Regions from separate parts of the Pseudomaricurvus sp. genome, predicted to be linked through region 1. Evidence: predicted binding sites of a transcription regulator. Region 1 holds the regulator's gene; each other region holds the start of a gene.
The links. The regulator sigma-54, encoded in region 1, starts transcription at its own class of promoters, with help from an activator protein. The targets are predictions, from matches to a motif close to TGGCACANNNNTTGCNNT.
Positions count from the first base shown of each region.

Region 1 (7,484 bases):
ATGGGGCTTTGTAACTGAATCAAAGCACCAACGGTGTTGGCGCAATTGTTGATGCGGCAGTGAGGAATAGCAATGCCACCGCCCAGACCGGTTGTGCCAAGCCGCTCCCGAGAGATCAGACTGGTGAAGATCTCATCGGCGTTAAGAGTCGGCTGGTCTTCGGCAATCAGTTGGGAGATGACTTGCAGAGCGCGTTTTTTGCTGCTGGCCTCAACACCGCAGTAGGTGCGATGTTGAGACAAAAATGATCTTACTTCCATAAATTAGCGGTGATGATTTCGCATCTTTTCTTTGTGTTTAATGAGTTGGCGGTCGAGCTTGTCGGCCAACATGTCGATGGCGGCGTAGAGGTCTTCGGACTCGCTGTCTGCGAAGAAGTCTTTGCCGCTCACGTGCACTGAGGCTTCTGCCTTTTGGCGTAGTTTATCAACAGATAGTATGACGTTGGTACTGGTAATTCGGTCGTGGTGTCTTTCGAGGCGATCTAGTTTGGTGTTGACGTAGTTTTTAATGGCAGTTGTCAGTTCAACATGGTGTCCACTGATGTTGATTTGCATGCGTTGCTCCTCTTGTCGTGAAACGTCGGTATTGAATCGCTTGTCATACAGCTTTGGCTACTAGCACCAGCTGTGTTGGTGCTGTCGAGGCCCTGACAGGCAGGACTTTAACCTTTATCCCGAGTGGGCGACCAGTACCGGCTGCAGCGGACTTGTGTTGCGGTCAACAGCTGCTCAGACCAATCGCTTACGCTCGTTGGACGCGGGTATTCCTAAAGACTCCCGATACTTGGCGATGGTGCGTCTGGCCACCTTAATGCCCTGTTCGGCGAGTAATGTGGTGATTTTGCTATCACTTAACGGTTTTTGGGGGCTCTCAGCCGCCACCAGTTTTTTGATGATGGCACGGATTGCTGTGGATGAGCATTCGCCGCCTGAGTCAGTACTCACATGGCTTGAGAAGAAGTATTTCAGCTCAAAGATGCCCTGAGGCGTGTGCATGTACTTTTGAGTGGTGACCCGGGAAATGGTGGACTCGTGCATGCCGACAATTTCGGCCACGTCGTGCAGAACCAGCGGTTTCATGGCCTCGGCGCCATAATCGAGAAAGCCGCGCTGTTTTTCGACGATACAGGTAGAGACTTTCAGCAGGGTCTCGTTGCGGCTTTGCAAGCTCTTGAGGAACCAGCGGGCTTCCTGCAAGTTGTCGCGTAAGAAGGAGTTGTCACTGCTGGTGTCCGCCCGCTTGACCATTGAGGCGTAGGTATCATTGATACGCAATTTGGGTGCGATGTCGGGATTCAGATTCACAGTCCAGCGGTCATCCTGTTTGGTCACAAATACATCGGGTACTACGTACTCGGTCTCGCCACTGTAGATGCTGTCCCCTGGACGTGGATTCAGGCTCTGAATCAAAATGATGGCATCTCGCAGCTGGGCTTCCTTGAGTTTGGTTTTTCTCATCAGCTGCTTGTAATCGCGGCTGCCCAGCAACAATAAGTGGTCTTTGACTATGAGTTTAGCATCTTCCCGGCAGGGTGTAGTTTTTGGCAGTTGATTCAGCTGGATTAGCAGGCATTCGCTCAAATCCTGACTGGCGACCCCGGGAGGGTCAAACTGTTGCAGTCTGTGCAACACCGCAAAGACTTCGTCCAGTTCGAGCTCTTCCAGCTCGTCTACCAGGCTTTCATGGATTTCTTCGGCGTTCATGCTGAGCATGCCGGTGTCTTCAATAGCGTCAATAAACGCCATCGCTATGACTTGGTCCCGATCGGACATGGGGGTCAGGTTGAGCTGCCACATCAGGTGCTGATGCAGGGATTCGTCGCTGCCGCGCCGGCTTTCGTAATCGTTGTCCTCGCTGTCGGGTGCTGACAAGCCGCTGCCGGAAGGGCCTGACTGGTATACATCGTCCCAGCTGGTGTCTACCGGCAGGTCTTCCGGAATAGCGTCTCCCCAGTCGCCCTCGGGACTGTCATCGCTGTTTCTGTCGACGCCACTTTGCTCTTCCTGGGCGCTGGCGGTGGGTTCTGGTTCGCTGTCGGAATCTTTGGTGCTGCTCTGTTCGGGCTGATCTTTGGGGGTGTTGATGCTCTCGTCGGGAGTGTCCGAACCGGCATTGTCGTCTTCGCCGACTTCCAGCATGGGGTTGGAGTCGAGCGCCTCCTGGATTTCGGCCTGAAGGTCGAGCGTCGACAGCTGCAGCAGGCGGATGGCTTGCTGCAGTTGGGGGGTCATGGTGAGTTGTTGACCCAGCTTGAGTTGTAACGACTGTTTCATGTATGGCTACGGCTACTGAGGAATTCTTTCTCTGCTCTGCCGCAATGTCAGCGAGTGTGGAGCTGTGTGATGTGTGCGGCAGAATCCATTCTTGCGACGATCAGACTCGATTGAAATGATCGTGTTGGTGAGCAAGTGTAGCCAGAGTAACCGAGGAGAACAACTTAAACAAGCAAGTTTTATGCCTGTTTCTTGCCTGCTTGGGAGGAAATGCGAATGTTGGGAGCGGGTGGCTGCGTTGTGGTCGATCTTAGTTGGACGCGCTGTCCAAGCTGTTTGCCAGAGGCCACAATTTTGTGTGTGGGGTCACACTTTTAGCCCTGAGAAAACACACTATAAGCTGAATTGGTGCCCGAGGTAAACCTCTCTGACCTGCGTGTTGCCTAGAACGGTTTCCGGCGTGCCTTCGGCAATAATGTGGCCTTCGCTGACGATGTAGGCTTTCTCGCAAATATCGAGGGTTTCGCGAACGTTGTGATCAGTAATCAAAACGCCAATCCCGCGATCTTTCAGGTGCTGAATAATGTGCTTGATGTCGTTGACGGAAATGGGGTCGACGCCAGCAAATGGTTCATCCAGCCGGATGAATTCCGGGTCGGTGGCCAGTGCGCGAGCGATTTCGACCCGGCGACGCTCACCACCGGACAGCGCCATGCCGAGGCTATTCTGGATATGGCTGATGTGAAACTCTCGCAACAACTGATCGAGTTTGTCCTGGCGCTGTTTGCGGTTCAGGTCCTTGCGGGTTTCCAGAATACTGAGAATGTTGTCGTTGACCGTCAGCTTGCGGAATACGGAGGCTTCCTGTGGCAGGTAGCCGATGCCCGCTCGTGCCCGTCCGTGCATGGAAAGGTGCGTCAGGTTCTTTTGATCAATAGTGACCTTGCCCTGATCGGCATCCACCAGCCCGGCAATCATGTAAAAGCAAGTGGTCTTGCCCGCCCCGTTGGGACCCAGCAGGCCGACAATCTGGCCACTGCTGACCGACAGGGAAACGTCGATAACGACACGGCGGCTTTTGTAGCTCTTGGCGAGGTTCAGGGCGTTGAGTGTGGGCATGGCGTTGGTCTTGTCCTTAAATCCGGCGCTGGGCAGTGTGGCGGTGCGGTGGCGCTTTAACTGTTAGGGATTGCGCTCACTTTTGGGAGGAATCGTCATGTGAATGCGGTCTGGGTTGGTGGTGCTTTTGTTGCCCTGAGCTTTCACCACAGAAGATTTCATGTCGTAATCAATCTTTTTGCCGGTCAGGGTGGTGCCATCGCCCTGACGCAGCGAGGCGTTTTCGCTGATGTGCAGCTTTTCGGTGTCCAGCAGGTATTCGATGGTTTTGCCTTTGGCGATCACCATTTCTTTGTCGGGCTCGGGGATTTGCTGGTAGTGGGCGCGATCACCGGTGGCGACAACCCGTGAAATCTCGTTGTTGATGCTGTAAATCACCACCTTGTCGGCTTTGATCCGCATGGTGCCCTGATCCATCTGTACCTCGCCGGTATAGGTAGTGATGCCCTTTTTTTCGTTGCGCTCGGCGGTGTCAGAGCTGATGTGTATCGGTTGCTCCCGGTCGCTTTCCAGTGCCAGAAGAGTGGAGCTGAACCCGCCCAGAGTCAGGGATAACAAAAGCGAAATGGCGAGTTTATTGCGGATCATGTATGCCTCGGACGTTGGATAGCAATTTTATAGTGTCTGTTTTCAGGTACGCTTCCATACCAACGGCATGGGTGGTGTTGCCGGGGCTGGTGATGATAACAGGTTTGTCAGTTTCGGCGTATTGCCTCTCTGGTTTTACGACCAGATATGGCGTTGTGAGTTCCGAGGATTGGCCCAGAGTGTCGGTGCGAGTGATGTGCACATCTCCCCAAAGTTGAACCAGGTTGCCGTTGTTGCGGGCTTTTCCGGTATTCGACACGATGGTGGTGGGCGGCTTGTCCACTGAATACATTGTCAGCTTCGGGGCGGTGAGGTCGGCGTAGTCTTTGGCTGTGCGTCGCTTGGGGTTCTTTTGGTAGTAGCGGGTTTCAGACGCGACAAAAACCGAACTCAACTGGCCGTTCTCGTCAAAGCGACGACGAACGGCGTTGTGCACAATATTGCTCGGGTGTTTGGATGTTTTCGGAGTTTCGGGCTTCTGAGGCAGGAATGTCTCCGGTGGGGAATCCCAAAACACCAGAAACAGACAGGTCAACAAAATGATGAAAGCCGGGGCCAGCCAGTTTTTATTCATGATGAGGTTGCCTACATAACTCCGGCACGCAGTATGTCGTGCATGTGAATGACGCCGATGGGACGATGACCGTCGTCTTCAACAATCAGGGCGGTGATCTTGCGGCCTTCCATGATGCCCAGAGCTTCGGCGGCCAGCATGTTGTGGTGAACGGTTTTGGGATTTGCCGACATGACCTGATCCATGGTGGCGGTGCTGAGGTCTGCCCCCTGGTCGACGCAGCGACGCAGGTCGCCATCGGTGAATACGCCCAGCAGGTGGCCGTCAGGATTGGTTACGGTCGTCATGCCGAAGCCTTTCTCGGTCATTTCTACCAGTGCCTGGCTGAGTGCTGTATCGGCACTGACTCGCGGCACTTCGCTGTCTTTGTGCATGATGTCTTCCACTTTCAGCAGCAGTTTGCGCCCCAGCGCGCCGCCGGGGTGGGAAAAAGCAAAGTCTTCTGCGGTAAAGCCGCGAGCTTCCAGCAGGGCCACCGCCAGGGCGTCGCCCATGGCCAGGGTTACCGTGGTGCTGGTGGTTGGCGCCAGGTTCAGAGGGCAGGCCTCGCTCTCAATACTGATGTCCAGGTGGACGTTGGCGGCCAGCGCCAGTGGCGAGTCGGCTTTGCCCGCCATGCTGATCAGTGGGATCCCCATGCGCTTGAGCATCGGCAAAAGCATTACGATTTCAGCGGAGGAGCCGGAATTGGAAATGCCGATGACCACATCGTCACGGGTGATCATGCCCAGATCGCCGTGGCTGGCTTCGCCCGGGTGGACAAAGAAAGAGGGAGTTCCGGTGCTGGCCAGAGTGGCGGCGATCTTGTTGCCGATATGACCCGATTTGCCCATGCCGGTGACAATGGTTCTGCCCTTGCAGTTGAGGATCAGCTGGCAGGCATCCACAAAGGTCTGGTTTACACGACTTTTGAGGTCGGCGACGGCCTTGGCCTCAATGTCGATGGTGCGCTGACCGGCCTTGATGAGTTGGGCGGTGTCTGTCGGTGGTGTGTTGTTCTGGGTCATAAGGCTATTCTAAGGGAATTTGAGTTTTTGCCGTTTGCAACAAGCCTATCGGCAAACGGCGTTTAAAGGAACCTCAGGCGGCAGCCATCGGGTTAGTATCCGTAGATGGCCGGCGAGGATCAGCGGAACAGCACATAGAAATACAGGATGTAGCCCGCCAATAGCAGGGTCCCAATACGGCGCCCCAGGTAGGCGACTCCCTGACTGTTAGGGTGCCGGTTGCGTACCTTGTAATCAATAATGATAGCTGCCGCCAGCAGGAGCGTGATGCCGCCCATGGCCATAAAGTCGCGACTGAAGACGTCGGTCTCCATGACGGGCGGGTGGATGATGCCCGGCAGTGACATGACGGCCAGGATGTTAAAGATGTTGGAGCCTATAATGTTACCCAGGGCCATGTCGTGGTGGCCTTTGATGGCGCTCATGACCGAGGCGGCTAGCTCCGGGAGGCTGGTGCCAATGGCGACAACGGTCAGACCAATGATCAGAGGGCTGACGCCGAAGTCGGTGGCGACAATTTGGGCGCCCCACACCAGCAGATCGGAGCTGGCAATCAGTACCCCAAGGCCGACCACAAACCAGAAGAAAGCGATGCCGGTCTTCATGTTGGGGATTTCGTCCTCGTCCACAACCTCTTCCGGGTGATCTTTCTTGCTACGAGTCATGATGTATAGCAGAGGAATCAGGCCGCCAAGCAATAAGTAGCCCTCAAGAGGTGACAAGGTTGCGTCGTACAGCACAATGCCGGCAGCCACAGTGACCAACAGCAGAATCGGAATTTCCTGAGTCAGCAGGTGTTTCTGGATGGGCATAGGAGCGATCAGAGCTGTAATCGCCAAGACCATACCGATGTTTGCCAGGTTCGACCCCAGGGCGTTACCAATGGCCAGCTCGCCACTGCCGTCCAGGGCTGCGTTGATGGAAACAACGATTTCCGGGGCAGAGGTTCCAAGGGAAACGATGGTGAGACCGATAATCAAACGGCTAACGCCAAAGTTACTGGCGATAGCGGCACTACCACCGACAAAGCGGTCGGCGCTCCAGATTAATCCGCCGAAGCCAACGAGTATGGCGATCCAGGCCAGCCACAGTTCTGACATTGATGTTCCTTAGTAATCTGAGTGCAGTAATATAGGTGCAGGTCAAAGGTGGCAGATGGTATAGTGGCCTGCTTGGAATGTCAGCCGTAATGTGCATTTTTCTGGAAATTGCCGACCTTATCGCCTTTTGGGTTCCCTCGCTGTTAAACCTTTCCCTGTTTGGGGGTTCTAACGTCACGAGGAGCCTGTTTTAGAAGGGCTCCAGGTTTTAAAGCACCAGGCCAAAAAATGCTGGAATACCACGGTAGCGATGATCTGCCGACCATTAAGTACAAAATCAGGAAGAACTAATCAGGAGAGTCAGCTGAGATGGGACAACAAGTAATGTGTAAGCCACAAACAATTCACAAAAGAGTTGTTGCGCTGTTTGTCAGTGTTTTTTTCAGTGTGTTGTGGGCGCAAGCGCAAGCACAGGGCAGTTCACAAGCGAACTCCTCTGAAAACTATCCCGCTGACGGCCCCTACGCTCTGGTTGAGCAGGTGACCCGGGATATTTTGAATGTCGTAGAAGATCAGAAAGACTTGCTGGAGCAGGATCCAGAGGCTTTCTATAGTTCGGTTGGTGAGGTGCTTTCGCCGGTAGTTGCGTTTGATTATATCGCCCGGGGCGTGATGGGCAGCTATGCCAAACAGGCTAGCCCTGAGCAGCGGAAACGCTTCAGTAAGGTGTTTCGGGATAATCTGATCAGCACTTATGCCAAGGGTATGGCGGTGTATGGTCAGCAGAAAATTGTACTGGTTGAACCTGATCAGCCGGTGGGTGAGCAGCGCAAAGTGAGTGTTGTACAGAAGGTGCAAACCGAGGAAGCAGAACATACGGTCAACTACACTATGGGCAAGAGCAAACTGGATGACAGCTGGAAACTGCTCAATGTGACCA
Region 1 covers NZ_CBFIHX010000002.1:19,629-27,112, forward strand. The annotation lists gene ACTG33_RS00415 (PTS sugar transporter subunit IIA) at 1-242, opposite strand, end outside; gene hpf (ribosome hibernation-promoting factor, HPF/YfiA family) at 264-557, opposite strand; gene ACTG33_RS00425 (RNA polymerase factor sigma-54) at 732-2,276, opposite strand; gene lptB (LPS export ABC transporter ATP-binding protein) at 2,610-3,335, opposite strand; gene lptA (lipopolysaccharide transport periplasmic protein LptA) at 3,399-3,923, opposite strand; gene lptC (LPS export ABC transporter periplasmic protein LptC) at 3,910-4,497, opposite strand; gene ACTG33_RS00445 (KpsF/GutQ family sugar-phosphate isomerase) at 4,509-5,504, opposite strand; gene ACTG33_RS00450 (calcium/sodium antiporter) at 5,624-6,604, opposite strand; gene ACTG33_RS00455 (MlaC/ttg2D family ABC transporter substrate-binding protein) at 6,914-7,484, shown strand, end outside.

Region 2 (7,484 bases), on a different contig from region 1:
TTATCCTCTTCAACGGCTTCATACAAACGCTCGAGAACATCTGGCATCGCACTGATGACTCGGTTCCAACTGGGAATAAACGGGGTTTCCATCGGGCGCTCCAAGAATGCTTCTCCGGCCTTCATGATATTCTGAGCAAAGAGCTCGACTGCTTTTTCTTCCTGGTGAATATCCAGAGTCAAACCGTTCATCACAGCATCGTTGTGGTAGGTTTCAATAAAGTCCAAAGCAATTCGGAAATAAGTGGCTTTAATAGAACGGAAAGTCTCCGTATTGAAGGTTTTGCCCTGTGTGGCGAGCTTGCGGAACAAAGCCTTCGAAATATCAATGGACATCTTCGACAAACCGCCCGCTTCGTTATCGTAGGACAGATCCTGATGTTTATGATCGTATACATCCGCAATATCCACCTGACACAAGCGGTTGTTGGCATAGTTACGATGCATTTCAGACAGCACGCCGATTTCCAGCCCCCAGTCACTTGGGATGCGAATATCATTAAGTACGTCTTTACGGAAAGAAAACTCGCCAGCCAGGGAGTAGCGATAGCTGTCCATATACTGAAGGTATTCCAATTCGCCAAAAATCTTTTTCAGTGCTCGCAACAACGGCGTAACCAACAGGCGACATACCCGTCCATTAATCTTACCGTCGGCAACACGCGCATAAAACCCTTTACAGAATTCATAGTTAAAACGCGGGTTGGCTACCGGATATATCAATCGAGCCAACAATTCACGACTGTAAGTGACGATGTCACAATCGTGCAGTGCCACTGATTCAGACCGACCGGAAGCCAGGGTGTACCCCATGCAATACCAGACATTACGGCCTTTACCCAATTCTTTCGGAGCCAGCCCCAGCTCCTGCAACTCTGCATCCAGAGCCTGCAAACGCGGGCCGTCATTCCACAAAATTCGATGGTGCTGCGGAAGCTCACCAAAAAACTTCAACGCATGCTCATACTGCGCTTTATCGGCGCGATCGAGACCAATAACGATTTCAGACAAATAGTCAGCGCCGTTTAATTCTTTCACAATATTTGGCAGGGCTTCACCTTCCAGCTCCGAGAACAATGAAGGCAAAATCAATGACATGGGTCTGGTACGACTGAAACCTCTTAATTCATCTTCCATTTCTTCCAGCGGACGATGAGATAAATTATGAAGTGTGGTCACTATGCCATTTTGATAAAAGTCAGCCACAATACTTTCCCTTTAGTTTATATTTTATGGGTTACGCCAATCATTTGATCAGCGGTTAATAACAATACATTACGTCCATTTCACAGTAGAGCTGTTGATGAACCCTGAGCGAACAATAAAAAAACTGAGTTACCGAGCCTGTCTGGCGATTTCCTCACTGGGTAAAACCTGACGATCCAGGTGAAGATCAGACAACCAGTGTTTAACCCCTTCCGCCCATCCGGCGGGCCCCTCTTGCTCTGAAACAATCACACCTTCCTCCCGCTTTAACACCGGAGGCGCATGAACAGGTGAACGAATGACTACCGCCAGATCTGACGCCTCCAGCATGGCAACATCGTTTTGACTGTCGCCCAACGCCAGAGACTTAACCTGACACGCTTTGTGCTGCTGAAACAAAGAGTCGTACTGATCCTGTATGCGCTGCAAAAATCGTGGGTGATGGTGTTGTGACTTAACTTGCCGGTGTTGTGACTGAAGTATCCGCTCTCGCTGTTCTCGGTATTCATTCACCAACCAGGTCATCGCTCGTCCTTTATCAGCGTCGCCAGCCACATGCACAAAACGCCCACCACTGAGGATGCAAGCACCTCTCTCCTGAAACCAGTTCGTAAAGGCTGCCAGGTCCTCTTCAGACCCCAGCCACTGCAGCGGTTCACCAAATTCACGAGCCTTGGCCTGCGCTGCCTGCTCCAGCGGAAGCCCTGTCAACTCGGCAACCCGCGCTTCAGACATAGCGGAGAAATGATCAAACTTGTCGACAAAGTGGATTTTGGCCTCTTCGAGCAAGGACAACCAGTGTTCACGCTTTTCACAAAAGGCTTTTCGCCAATAACCACTCGCATCTTCTGAGCCTTCCGGCTGAAACGGAAACTGCACCTTGGGCAAATAGACCGCAGCGCCATTTTCAACAATAAAAGGAGAATGGTTGTGCAATGTTTTGCGTAAGGTTTGAACCTCTGCACGGGTTTTACTGGTGCACAGGACAACAGGAATGTCCGCTTGGGCCAACTGCTTGAGCAGTGGCCGAGCTGGCTCGAAATTGTAATCATGATGATCCAGTAACGAACCATCCAGATCGGAAACAATGATCAACTGCACCGGCTTATTGGTCACAATGCTGATGTACTCCTTTTATCCACAACCGAAACCATGTCATCCCAAATCGAAAACTCTTGGCATGCTCACGGACATTAGCCTTGTTAAATGAGCTTCATATTAGTGATAGCAAATTACGTGCCCCATTTGCACCATAGCAGTGAACCCTCGACCTTGCTGAAAGCCCTCCTTTTTAAGCGCCTCAAAACAGTGCAAACTGGCGCACCACCGCCCTTCGAGATTGCACCATTTCGGAACAGGCGCCTGAATCCTCTTTCCGAATCAGGCTGTTTGGTCAACATTCATCAACCACTTAATTTGTGCACGGATTCCAAATTCATCGCAGCGGAGCGCTTTTTATCTGGCCAACATGCATTAAACTGGTGCCTATTCAAAACATGCACAGATCCTGATTCCATCGGACTTTTTGCTTTTGATCTACCTGCTTTATGGATACCACCTTATGGACACAATCACTCACGTACTGAAACCGCTGGCCCAACGACGTTCGACCATTTCTGTGTTTAGTCTAGTCAGCTCTATCATTAAGGGAGTGACGAAAACCTACCCCCTGCGCCTGACAGAACGTTTTGGCACCTCAGGCTTCATAAGTATCGTGACTCTTGGGCTTTACAGCTTGATGATGACTGGCGCACCGCTTGCCTCGGCCGGCGAGAATGACCACTTCAAGGGCGACCCTTTTGCCCAGATTGCCGACAATGGCCAGAGATCACCCAATACGCTTTCCAGCCAATCCACTTCTCAAACGAACGAACCTCCTCCCATCACTGCTGACGAATTGATTATTCAGGCCTCGTTTCTGTTAATGACCAACCCCCAGGCCACCACCCAGAGCTTGAAAAGACTGGGCCAGAATAACGACATCAAGCAGCTGTTTAATGACCCTGCCAACCAGCAGGTGTTGCAGCGCGGCAACCCGGCTGAGATCGCCCAGCTACCTGAATATAAACGCTTGCAGAACAATCCAGACGTGAAGCTGCTCCTCAGCCAGTACCAAACCGATGACCCTCGCCTGGCGTCTCTGCTGGCCACCTACTGGCAACGCAGTCAGCAACTGCAGGACAACCCCAACTTTCAAGCGGTGATGCTGGATCCCCAGATCCAGTCTCAGCTGCAAGCTGGCAACCCGCTGCCGTTGCTGACACACCCCAAAGGTCTGGAGCTGCTCCGGTCCTTGCTCAACCCGACGACGCCCGCAAATCCGTCGGCAAACTCAGATCCATCGGCAAACTAAAGCGCAGATAACCATGAGCGACTCCGCTCCAATCAAAATCCTGCTGCGAGAAGTGCGGCAATGCCGTCATTGCGAACCGGAACTCCCGCTGGGGGCCAACCCCGTTATCCAAATACACCCGGACGCCAAGCTGTTAATCATTGGCCAGGCTCCGGGCACCAAAGTTCACACATCGGGTATTCCCTGGAACGATCCTTCCGGTGATCGCCTGCGGCAGTGGCTGAAGATGGATAAGGAAACCTTTTACGATCCTCATCAGGTAGCGATTATGCCTATGGGGTTTTGCTACCCCGGCAAGGGAAAATCAGGCGATCTGCCACCCAGAAAAGAATGCGCGCCTCTATGGCACGATCGGCTGCTTGATCAACTGCCTAATATTCAATTGACATTACTCATCGGACAGTACGCTCAAAAACACTATCTAGCGGATGGATATAAGACGCTGACGGAACGGATACAACACTGGCGCGAACTGACTCCGCAACAATTACCTCTGCCTCATCCTTCGCCGCGCAACCGCCGCTGGTTTCAGCAACATCCCTGGTTTGACGACGAGGTAGTGCCCTGGCTGCAACAGCGGGTGGATGAACTCTTCACCCCCGCGGCGTCTTAAATCTTATAATTCGCATTGGGCAGACAACTGCCAAGAGCGGTACGTATAATGCGGTGACTGCACCCATGAGAACCGCCCATGCCATTGTCCACGCCACTGTTACTGCCCAACAGAAAACAGCCATTCTTTACCTTGACCGCTTTTTGCCTTCTCGTCGGGTGTTGGCTACTGGCCGGATGCAGCAATGACAACAGCACCACCATTTACACGGCAAAAACCATCATCACCATGGATTCGGAGCACCCCCGCGCTGAAGCCGTGGCCGTGGCCGTGGCAGACGGGAAAATCTTAGCCATTGGTGATTTGGACAGGGTGCAGGCAGCCGTCGCTGACCGCAGTCCCAAGGTGGATACAACTTTCGCCAACAAGGTGATTTTACCAGGCTTTATTGAACCGCATCTGCACCCTTATCTGGCGGGTATTCTTCTGCCGATGGAATTTATTACCCCGCACGACTGGAATATGCCGGGCAAACAGGCCAAAGGCGTCCAGGGTCGGGAAGCGTACTTACAGCGGCTGAAAAGCGCAGAACAAAAACTGGATAAAGGTGACTGGCTCTGGACCTGGGGATATCACCCCTATTTTCACGGCAAGCTGACACGCCAGGATCTGGATAACATCTCCAGCGAACGCCCCATTGTGGTGTGGCATCGTTCGTTTCACGAGATCGTGGTGAACTCCGCCGTGATTGAGGAGTTTGAACTGGAGGATAACCAACATCCCCAGATCAACTTTGCCGAAGGCCACTTCTTTGAGAACGGTCTGTACCAGCTGATTCCGCATCTTATGCCGAAGCTGACCAGCCCCTTCCGCTATCTGGGCGCCCTTAGCGATGCCAGAGACATTATTCACGCCGGCGGTATTACCACGGTTTCGGACGGCGCGTTTGGCACCATGGATTTCGACAAAGAGTGGTTAAGCCTTCGCTTCTCCAGCTGGAACCGCAATTCCAGTCCGTTTCGGTTTATGGTGCTGGCCGACGGTAAAGGTCTTGGTAAGGCCATGGGGAATGAACAAGCCAAAGCCTTTATCGACACCCTGTCCGAAAAAAACACGGATAAAGTGACCTTTCTACCGAAGCAGGTGAAACTGTTTGCCGATGGCGCAGCCTATTCACTGCTGATGCAAATGAGCGAAGGTTACCTCGATGGCCACCATGGCGAATGGTTGATGCCACCGGAAGATCTGGAAAACGCCATGCGCCTGTACTGGAACGATGGCTTCCAGATCCATATCCACGTTAATGGCGATTTGGGTTTGGATACCACTCTCGACATCGTCGAAAAGCTGCAGCAGGAATTCCCTCGTACCGATCATCGCACCACCATTCATCACTTTGCCTACGCACGCCCCGAGCAAGCACAGAGAATGGCCAGTCTCGGCGTCCGCGTGTCAGCCAACCCCTACTATGTGTGGGCGTTAGCGGATAAATACGCCGAAGTCGGCCTCGGCCCGGAACGAGCCAGTCATATGGTGCCCCTGAAATCTGTGATTGAGGCTGGCGTGCCCCTGTCCTTCCATTCGGATTTCACCATGGCACCGGTTCAGCCGCTGCTGCTGGCCTGGGCGGCCGTGACAAGACTCACCGCCGATGGCCACATTGCCGGACCAGAGGAAAGAATCGATCTCGATCATGCGCTCCGGGCAATTACCGTCGACGCCGCCAGCCAACTGCAAATGGAAGACGCCATCGGTACGTTGGAGGTGGGCAAAAAAGCAGACTTTACCGTTCTGGAACAGGATCCCTACGAGACTCCCGTTACCGAGCTGAAGGACATCCCCATCTGGGGCACAGTGCTGGAAGGACGAGTGCAGCCCATCGAGTTGAAATAACGCACCCCAAAAGGCAAACGACCTCCAGACAAAAAAGCCTAAAAAATAAGGGCCTAAAAAGATAGAGAATCTGAAAAGACCTCCGCCATGCATTACAATAGAATCACGTAATGAATACGCTCAACGCGTGCTTCGATCATGACTCACTGATGAAACGACTGCGGCTTTTATGAAACAACTGATTACAGGCGGAGCCCGCTCCGGCAAGAGCCAGCTGGCTGAACAACTAACGGGACTGTACGGCAATACCATTGCCTACATCGCCACCGCGGACAACCAATTTCACGATGCCGAAATGACGGCTCGGGTCGCTCATCACCGACAGCAGCGCCCGTCAACCTGGCACACGCTGGAAGAACCTGTTGAACTGGCGAAAACCATTCGCCAGCACGCATCGGACTATGACGCGATCATGATCGATTGCCTGACACTCTGGATTACCAACTGCCTGATGGCTGAAGAGAAACAAGTCGGTTTTTGGGATCAACAAAAGAGTGACTTTCTGTCCGCACTGGAGGAAAGTTCAACACCCATCGTTATCGTCAGCAACGAAGTGGGCATGGGGATTGTTCCTCTCGGAGAATTAAATCGCCGCTTTGTCGATGAGGCCGGCTTTCTCAATCAGGCCACCGCCCGGGTGTGTGACCGGGTGGTTTTTACCGTCGCAGGTTGCCCATTAGTGATGAAAGGCAATCCGCTCAGCGATAACGAACAAAGACGCTAACGTTTACGCGTCACAAAACCAGTTCCTCACCCAGGGACTGGAACCTGGCAACAGACACCGGAGATACACCATGAGTTGGTACCACGAACCCGCCGCAGTCCCCAGCAATGACCACCGCCAGAACGCCGAACAAAGACAATCACAATTGACCAAGCCCGCCGGATCTCTGGGACAACTGGAGTCTCTGGCAATCACTCTGGCGAGCCTGCAAGCCAGCGACCAACCCCAGTGCGACAACGTCAGCATAACGGTTTTTGCCGCAGACCATGGTGTCGCGGCCGAAGGCGTCTCCGCATTTCCTCAGGAAGTTACCGCACAGATGGTGCAAAACTTTTCTGCGGGAGGCGCAGCCATCTCCGTGCTGGCAAAATCTTTAGGCGCACAGCTTGGTGTGATCAATGTCGGAACCGTCAGCGAACTGCCAGACATGGAAGGCGTCTCGGATCAGCGCATCGCCGCCGGTACCGCCAATTTCACGAAAAAAGCGGCCATGTCCTCCGACCAACTGCAACAGGCATTGCACATCGGCCAGAAGACCGTACTGAAGGCCAAAGAAAATGGTGCTCAACTGTGGATTGGTGGCGAAATGGGTATCGCCAACACCACCTCCGCCACCGCACTGGCCTGCGCGTATCTGAAAAAACACGCCGCTGAAATCGTCGGCCCCGGCACCGGCCTGGATAACGCCGGACAAATTCACAAGTCCTCCGTGATTCACCGTGCTCTGGACGTGTTTAACGCGACCTCTCAACAACC
Region 2 covers NZ_CBFIHX010000077.1:3,730-11,213, forward strand. The annotation lists gene ACTG33_RS11360 (glycosyl transferase) at 1-1,205, opposite strand, end outside; gene ACTG33_RS11365 (HAD-IIB family hydrolase) at 1,335-2,321, opposite strand; gene ACTG33_RS11370 (hypothetical protein) at 2,767-3,558, shown strand; gene ACTG33_RS11375 (uracil-DNA glycosylase family protein) at 3,572-4,171, shown strand; gene ACTG33_RS11380 (amidohydrolase) at 4,250-6,004, shown strand; gene cobU (bifunctional adenosylcobinamide kinase/adenosylcobinamide-phosphate guanylyltransferase) at 6,174-6,728, shown strand; gene cobT (nicotinate-nucleotide--dimethylbenzimidazole phosphoribosyltransferase) at 6,799-7,484, shown strand, end outside.
Region 2: ACTG33_RS11365 (HAD-IIB family hydrolase) is a predicted target of sigma-54. The motif match lies at 2,430-2,447, and genes of this name have one in related genera.

Region 3 (7,484 bases), on a different contig from region 1:
TTGCTCATTGCTATCCCCTGACCTGGCATCCAGGCTGTTGCTATTCTGAAAAACTGACCGATCAATCAATTCGTTGACTCTTAGGGCCAAATTGCCATTGGATTGACCGATTTGACTGCGAAACATCGGTACTTTGTTGGCGGTCACCACTTGATATTCACCCATCTCAATAGGCACTACATCCCCAGCTTTCATATTGACGATGTCCCGCAGGGTGATCTCCCTGCGAGCCAACTCACATTCCAGTTCGACCTGAGCCTCCATGACGTCATTGCGAAGCGCTGTGATCCAGCGATCATCACGTTCATCGGTATCGGACTGCAGGCCCGCATCCAACATTTCGCGTATTGGCTCAATCATGGAGTATGGAATCGTGATGTGCAGATCACCACCCCCACCATCCAGCTCAACATGGAAAGTACTGACAACCACCACTTCACTGGGGCTGACAATGTTCGCCATGGATGGATTGACTTCGGAATTGATGAATTCAAAGTCGATCGGCATAACCGCTTTCCAGGCTTCGGCCAAATCCACAAACGCCTGATCCAGAACCATCTGAACAACACGTAACTCGGTCGGGGTGAATTCACGCCCTTCAATTTTTGCGTGGCGGCCATCACCACCAAAAAAGTTATCTACCAGCTTGAACACCAGCTTGGCATCCAGAATCACCAGTGCCGTCCCCCGCAATGGGCGAAACTTCACCATATTTAGACTGGTAGGCACATACAGTGTATGGACGTATTCGCCAAATTTTTGAATCTGTACACCGCCGGAAGACACGTCGGCAGACCGACGGAGCAGATTAAACATGCTGATGCGGGTATACCGGGCAAAACGCTCATTAATCATTTCGAGCGTTGGCATACGGCCACGGACAATTCGATCCTGACTGGTTAAGTCATAGGATTTGACCGCACCCGGATCCTCATCACTGCTGGTATCGACATCACCGTCGTCAACACCATGGAGCAGCGCATCAATCTCGTCTTGTGAAAGTAAGTCCTGCACACACTTGTCCTGTGTTAGTTCTTTCGATTTATTGACGGTTTACCAGTCGTTTGCTCACTACTGCATAACAAACGCGGTAAACAACACTTGCTCAACCCCCGGCTTACCGGTTTCTTGCTCCAGCAGCTTTTGCACTTCTCCAAGAGACTGCTGACGCAGCAGCTCTTTGCCTTCCGGAGTTTGCAGCTCGGCGTAATCCTGGCTACTGAAAAGCATTAACAGGCCGTTTTGCAACAAGGCACTGTGCTCTTCGATATCCGCCAACACCTCTGTATCTCTCATCATCAAGCTGATTTCAGCCTGTAAAAACCGCTGCCTCCCCCGGACATTGAAACTGATAATCATGGGAGGCTTCATCGGATAATAGATCGCCGGTTTTTTGACCTCTTCCGCAGCTTCAGCCCCGTCTTCCGAAGCCTGCTCACCATCGACAAGCTCCGCGCTTTCAGGATCATCAGACAACAACCCCAAAGCCATTAAGGTTCCCCCGGCAGACAACGCCATCAACACTACGCCAATAACGATTATTATGACGATCTTTTTCTTGCTGGTGGTGGTACCCAGTTCCTCGATATCGTCGTTCTCTTCTGCCATGTCAAAAACCTGTCGTTTATTCGCGATAAACATAGAACAGCAAGAGGCATGCCATACGCATACTCTAGCCACAAGATGGCCGTATTCAAAAAAGAAAGAGTGTTAGGGCAGCGTCTTTAAGCCCGAGAGAACGCAGATAACATTACGAGACAGAGAAGATGGAACGGGTAACTAGAAACTGCCGAAAAAGCTTCAGAGTCAAATAAACCAGCTCTGAAGCTTTCTCACACAGTAGTTCGGGGATAAGGATTAAACAAGTAACTTGGGATCAGCAAAGTGAATGCTATTAAACAAACTGATCAACAAGGCCCTGGGTGTGCTTAACCACAACAGATTCTGCCGGAGCATCACCTGCGGCGAGGACATCACCGCTACCGGCTGAATACCCCTCTTGTTGCTGTCTCTGCTGCTGGAAGGATTGATCAGACACATCCACATCCACCAAATTCAGCCCTTCAGCATCAAACTTTTCTCTCAGGCGCACAGCCGTCTGATCAAGCGCCTCACGCACAACTGCATGCTGACTGGCAAAACTCACACTGGCCTGATCCTGATTCAGCGTCACTCGCACCTGAAGCTGACCCAATTCCGGCGGATCCAGCTGAATTTCGGCGGACGTCAGGTTTTTAGTGGCCATAACCGCGACTTTTTCTGCAACAGTGTTATGCCACTCAGGCTGTCCTAACTCACCTTTATTGGTGGGCACGGTAAAATGAGCTGAACTTTGGGATGCAGCGGTCGGACGCGCATCATTACGCTGAGACGCTGCCAGCAATGGATTATCCCCTGCTCCCCCTCGCGTACCCTCTCGGAATGCATCTGTCTCCCCATCAGAGCTCAAGGCCCCCAAAGCCTGCTCAACAGCTTGTGCAGCTGCCCCGCCCGAAGACGACTGAGGAGAGCCCGATCCAGTACCAGTAGTATTTGCTGAAATCGCGCTGGCTAACAACGATTGCGACGGCCCATCACTACCCGCAGTTTGAGTCGCCGTCAGACTCCCCCCATCCGTTAGTACCTGTCCGTTCGTAGCAACAGCACCGCTCGCACCATAGGCGACTCCGTATGGCATACCGTTACCAACGCCATAGCTACCCAGCGACGAGGCGCCCGCAGGAATGAATGAAGACTGAGCAGCCAAGCCACCCGCAGCCGGATCACCCTGGCCGGTAAAGGCTGCAACCGCTGCTGCAATGGATTCCAGTGAAACCTCACCGGGTTTCAATTCCACCGGGGCATCATCTACAACCTCACCCATGCCACTGTTTTGCATCAGGCTGTTAGTTTGACGCTCTGCGACATCCGCCGCTTCAGGTACATCAGTCATGACAACCATCCGCTCAGACGCCGAGACGCCGTTAGAATCAGCGTGCTGGCCATCCATTCCGTCGAGTAGAGACTCTCTTGAAGTGGTTTCGGTTGGTGATTTATCGGCCACCTCAACCTCTATTCCTTCAGCAGAATCATGAAGACCGGTGGCTTTGGTCGATTGAGCCCCTATAGATCCTGCATTGGCCTCCAGCGCTTCAGGCGGCTGGGGCTTCCCATCCACTGGCTGATCAGAGTCAGCCAACCCACCTTCCTGCTGACGTGCCTCCAATCTGGCTTGTTGTCTATCTTCTTCCAGCTTAGATTCCTGCAGGCGGGCCTCCTGCTGCCTCTTCTCTTCCAGTCTGGATTCCTGTTGACTGGAGGCTTGCAGTTTCTCCTGACGCTGCTCTTCAAGCTGCCTCTGCTCCATTCGCTTGGCTTCAGCTCGCTCGGACTCAAGCCGCTTCTGCTCCTGCACCCGATCGGACATGTCCTGAGCGGCACTCTTTTTCTCAGATGCGTCACTGAGCAAGCGCTTAAACTCTATTTGCGAATCAGAAGCTATACTCCTGGAAGACACAGTTCCAAGGGACTTAACGCTGTCTGCCCGATTGGTCCCTATCGCAAAAGACACATTGGCGGTAGTCGAACTCATGGTCACTCTCTCATCGTCACAGCGGCAAGACTTTACCGCTTTGAGGCTATTTCGTTAACGAGAGAGGGAAATGCAAGGTCGATGCCAAAGATCATCAAACCGTGGTCTTTGGCTCATAGAATGGGGCTCATAGAATGGGGCTTATTCAATAGGGCTTTTGAATACATCGACGAGGCTAGACAGCCCTGAGAGAGACTAGACAGCCCTGAGAGCGGAAGTCACACGCTGAAACTCGGCTTCAATTCTCTCGAGAGTACTCGCAAGGTCTTCAGTTTGTTGCTGTTTAGCTTTTGTTTCCACATGGAAACACAGTTCGGACATAGTCGTAGCCCCAAGATTACCACTACTGCCTTTCAAGCTGTGGGCAGTCTGCCTCAGAGCATCGGCATCACCGGCAGCCAGTTGTTCACACAATTCGGGGATACGTACCTGACAATCGTCAAGAAAGGTAGTAACGAGCTCCTGAAAGTCCTCACCCATAACTTCCTTCAGCATAACAATGGTTTCTGTATCAATTACTTCGCTCATGATCACTCCTTCTAAAACGGCTCTAAGCCTTATTGTTATTTTAAATGTCCGGTTTTGTTATTCTAATCGTCTGAGAATGTTATTTTAATTGCCCGAACTTCGTTATTTTAATCATCTGAACTCCAGTGGAATGTGACTTCAACCTGATTTCCGAGATCATTGTAAGAAAGTGAATCACAGAGGGAGCGAAGAAGCGGTATTCCACGACCGCTGTATTCTTTTGACTCTAACGTGTTGTTGATATTTTCTTCGTGCTCAAAACCAGAACCGGAATCCTGCACCCGAATACTCAGTACACCCCCGTCGTCCTGTAACTGATGCTCAAGATCGAACCGAATAAACCCCTCTTGCAAGACCTCTACCCTTTTCACTCGCTCCAGATAATAGTGTTCAAATCCTTCCGGTGTCGCTTTCCAGGCAGATGGTAACGCTAATATGCCATGCTCTAAGGCATTGGAATAAAGTTCTGCCAAGATGGTATACAGCGTTCCACTATGTGTCCTCAAACCCGGCACTTCGACCAGGATATTCAGCAACAGAGGTAGAGGATCAAACATCCTCAGGGTTGAGGGTTTCAGCTCCAGACCGAGAGACCACTCAAGTAGCCCTCCGTAGCGATGGCGGGTCGCCTCATAGGGTTGCTTCAGTGCACGATCCGGATGATCCATTGTCAACTCAATCAATGAGAGATCATCGTCACGCTCCCCTTCTGCGTACTCATGCACAGCACTCAGAACTTTCTCAAAAATCCCGTCCTCTTCGGAACCTGAAGTTTTGTCTGAACCTGAGCCCGGATCGTTCTGAGCATGCTCTGTAAACAATTGCATCAACCGCTCTTCACCAAACATCTCACCCTGTCGATTACGGGATTCAATGATGCCATCAGACCACATATAGAGACGATCTCCCGGGGCCATCTCCAGACGCACACAGTCGTCTTTGAACGCTATATCATCAAGGACTCCCAACGGTAGATGGGTAGAGCGGATGGTATCCACCACACCGGTATCGGCACGATAGAGATAACATTCCGGCAAACCACCATTCCAGACTTTCACTGTGCCCTTGGCAAAATTCATGTCAACAATAGTGGCGCAGCAAAACACCCCCACCGGAAGGATTTGTTTTAACTTGAGGTTAATCTCCCGCAACACATCAACAAGGTTGAACCCCTTTTGAACCATGCCATAAAAAATGGACGCCAGAGGCATAGCGCCAATTGCAGCGGGTAGACCGTGTCCGGTAAAGTCTCCCAGTAACACCATCATGCTACCGGATGGCCGGACGGCTGCGACAATCACATCTCCGTTGAAAACCGCCAGAGGGGATAAAAAATACTTAACATTGGGCGCATCCATACAGCCTGTATGGGCAATGTTATCGAAAACTTGTTTGGCAACCACCTGCTCTTGGACGAGGTGCTGGTTGTGAGAGGAAATCTGATCCCGCTGCTCCTGCATCACACGGTGCATCACACGCATACGGGAAAATGCTTTGATTTTGGCCTGCAGAATCACCCGATTGTAAGGCTTGGATAAAAAGTCATCGCCACCGGCATCGAGACATTTTACCAGAGATTTGGTGTCGGTTAGTGAGGTAAGAAAGATGATGGGAACCATTTCCTCACCCGCCAGGGCTTTAATTTGGCGGGCGGCCCCAAAACCGTCGAGACGGGGCATCATGGCATCCAGTAAAATCAGATCTGGCCTGTGCTCCTGATAGGCATCCACCGCTTCCTGGCCATCACAGACGCTGATAACACGATGGCCTTCTTTTTTGACGATGGTCTCCAGAATTAGACGGTCAGAGTCCGTATCATCAGCGATCAGTATGGTTTGTTTTCCGGGCACGGGCATTTGTTTTCCGGGTACAGGCCCATTGTTTTATGAGTACAGGCCTTAATTTTATGAGTTCGGCCTGACAGCCACCTTTTACTGGATATTAAAAAGCTGCTCAAAGTTGGAAATCATCAGGATTTTTTTAACGTCGGAGCTACAGTTTACAATCTCAATTTCAGCATCATTACCGCTGGCATGATCACGTAATAACAGCAACATGCCCAAAGCAGAACTGTCCAGATAAGTTGCTTCAGCCAAATCTACCAGATAGCGGGAAGGCTGATTAGTCAGGGACTCATAGCTGCCTCTAAATTCCTGATGCGCACTAAAATCAAAACGCCCCTGGATAGATATTCTCAACTCCTGTCCATCCTCAGATACGCGAGATTGAATACCCATAGTTTTTTCTAATTCCTCTTTCGGCGGTGGCACGACCCTTCCGTAACACCACATTCAACCTTGTCATATAGATTAATGTAATATCGGTTAAGGTAACTGCTGAACTTCTGTAATACTAGACTAATATTAAACCCCTTACCGAATCCAGCATTATCCTGCTATTCGCATCATAATTTGAGCTTGGGAACACAATACAGCGGGAAGAAAATGGCGCCGGCGTGTGATAACAAGTGACAAACCCTGCGCTGGGTCTGGCATACGGGGAATGATGAATAAAAATACAGTGCTTGCTTAGCGTGAGCGCCTCAGAAAGACAGAAGAAAGTTCATCCAACTCCTTCTGCAGCTGTTTATCCGCTAACAGACTTTCATCCTGTTTGATCTTTTCGATCAGTTGCTCAATATTTCGGCGGCGTTGATAGCACTCCTGCCAATTCTGCAAACACTTGTCTTCATTTTGCCGAAGTTTCTCAATTTGGCCAGCCTGTGTCTGACAAACAAAACTCAGCTGTTCAAGAAACCGCCGGTCGTTGATCATACTGTAGGCGCTCTGCCCGCTCTTCGGTTGATTTAAAGACTGGATATAACCCTGCTGGTACTCTTCAACCTGCTGCAACTGTTGCTGGGCCTGCTCGACCTGACGACGGCTTTGCTCTAACTGACTGGCTGCGCCTTCCTCTGTACGGACTGCCAGTTGTAATACAGTGAGCATCCTTTGCGATCGCTTGATTGCCATGCTTTACCCTTAGTACAACTTTTTACAATTACAACCATTTACCATCGCGCCAGTTAGACGCGTTTGTTTTAAGCTGCACCGGACATAACGGGAGCCATCAACACCTGTAATTGCTCGCATGCCTCTTCAAACATCACCGAATTCCCAAGATCCTGCCGCACAAACTGCTTCATATGTGGACTGCGCTCAATAGCACGGTCAATAGCCGGGTCTGTACCGGTCCGGTAGGCTCCGATGTTGATGAGATCTTTATTCTCCTGATACAGCGATTGCGTTTGCTTGAAGAGCTGCATTTTCTGCAGGTGCTCTTTCGGAACAATATTCGGCATCGCCCGACTGATGGAGGCCTCTACATCAATCGCGGGATAGGTCCCCTCTTCCGCCAAGCGCCTTGAAAGCACGATATGACCGTC
Region 3 covers NZ_CBFIHX010000030.1:975-8,458, forward strand. The annotation lists gene fliM (flagellar motor switch protein FliM) at 1-1,014, opposite strand, end outside; gene fliN (flagellar motor switch protein FliN) at 1-8, opposite strand, end outside; gene ACTG33_RS06110 (flagellar basal body-associated FliL family protein) at 1,072-1,608, opposite strand; gene ACTG33_RS06115 (flagellar hook-length control protein FliK) at 1,895-3,571, opposite strand; gene ACTG33_RS06120 (Hpt domain-containing protein) at 3,767-4,099, opposite strand; gene ACTG33_RS06125 (ATP-binding SpoIIE family protein phosphatase) at 4,207-5,955, opposite strand; gene ACTG33_RS06130 (STAS domain-containing protein) at 6,031-6,336, opposite strand; gene fliJ (flagellar export protein FliJ) at 6,628-7,071, opposite strand; gene fliI (flagellar protein export ATPase FliI) at 7,140-7,484, opposite strand, start outside.
Region 3: ACTG33_RS06110 (flagellar basal body-associated FliL family protein) is a predicted target of sigma-54. The motif match lies at 1,645-1,662, and genes of this name have one in related genera.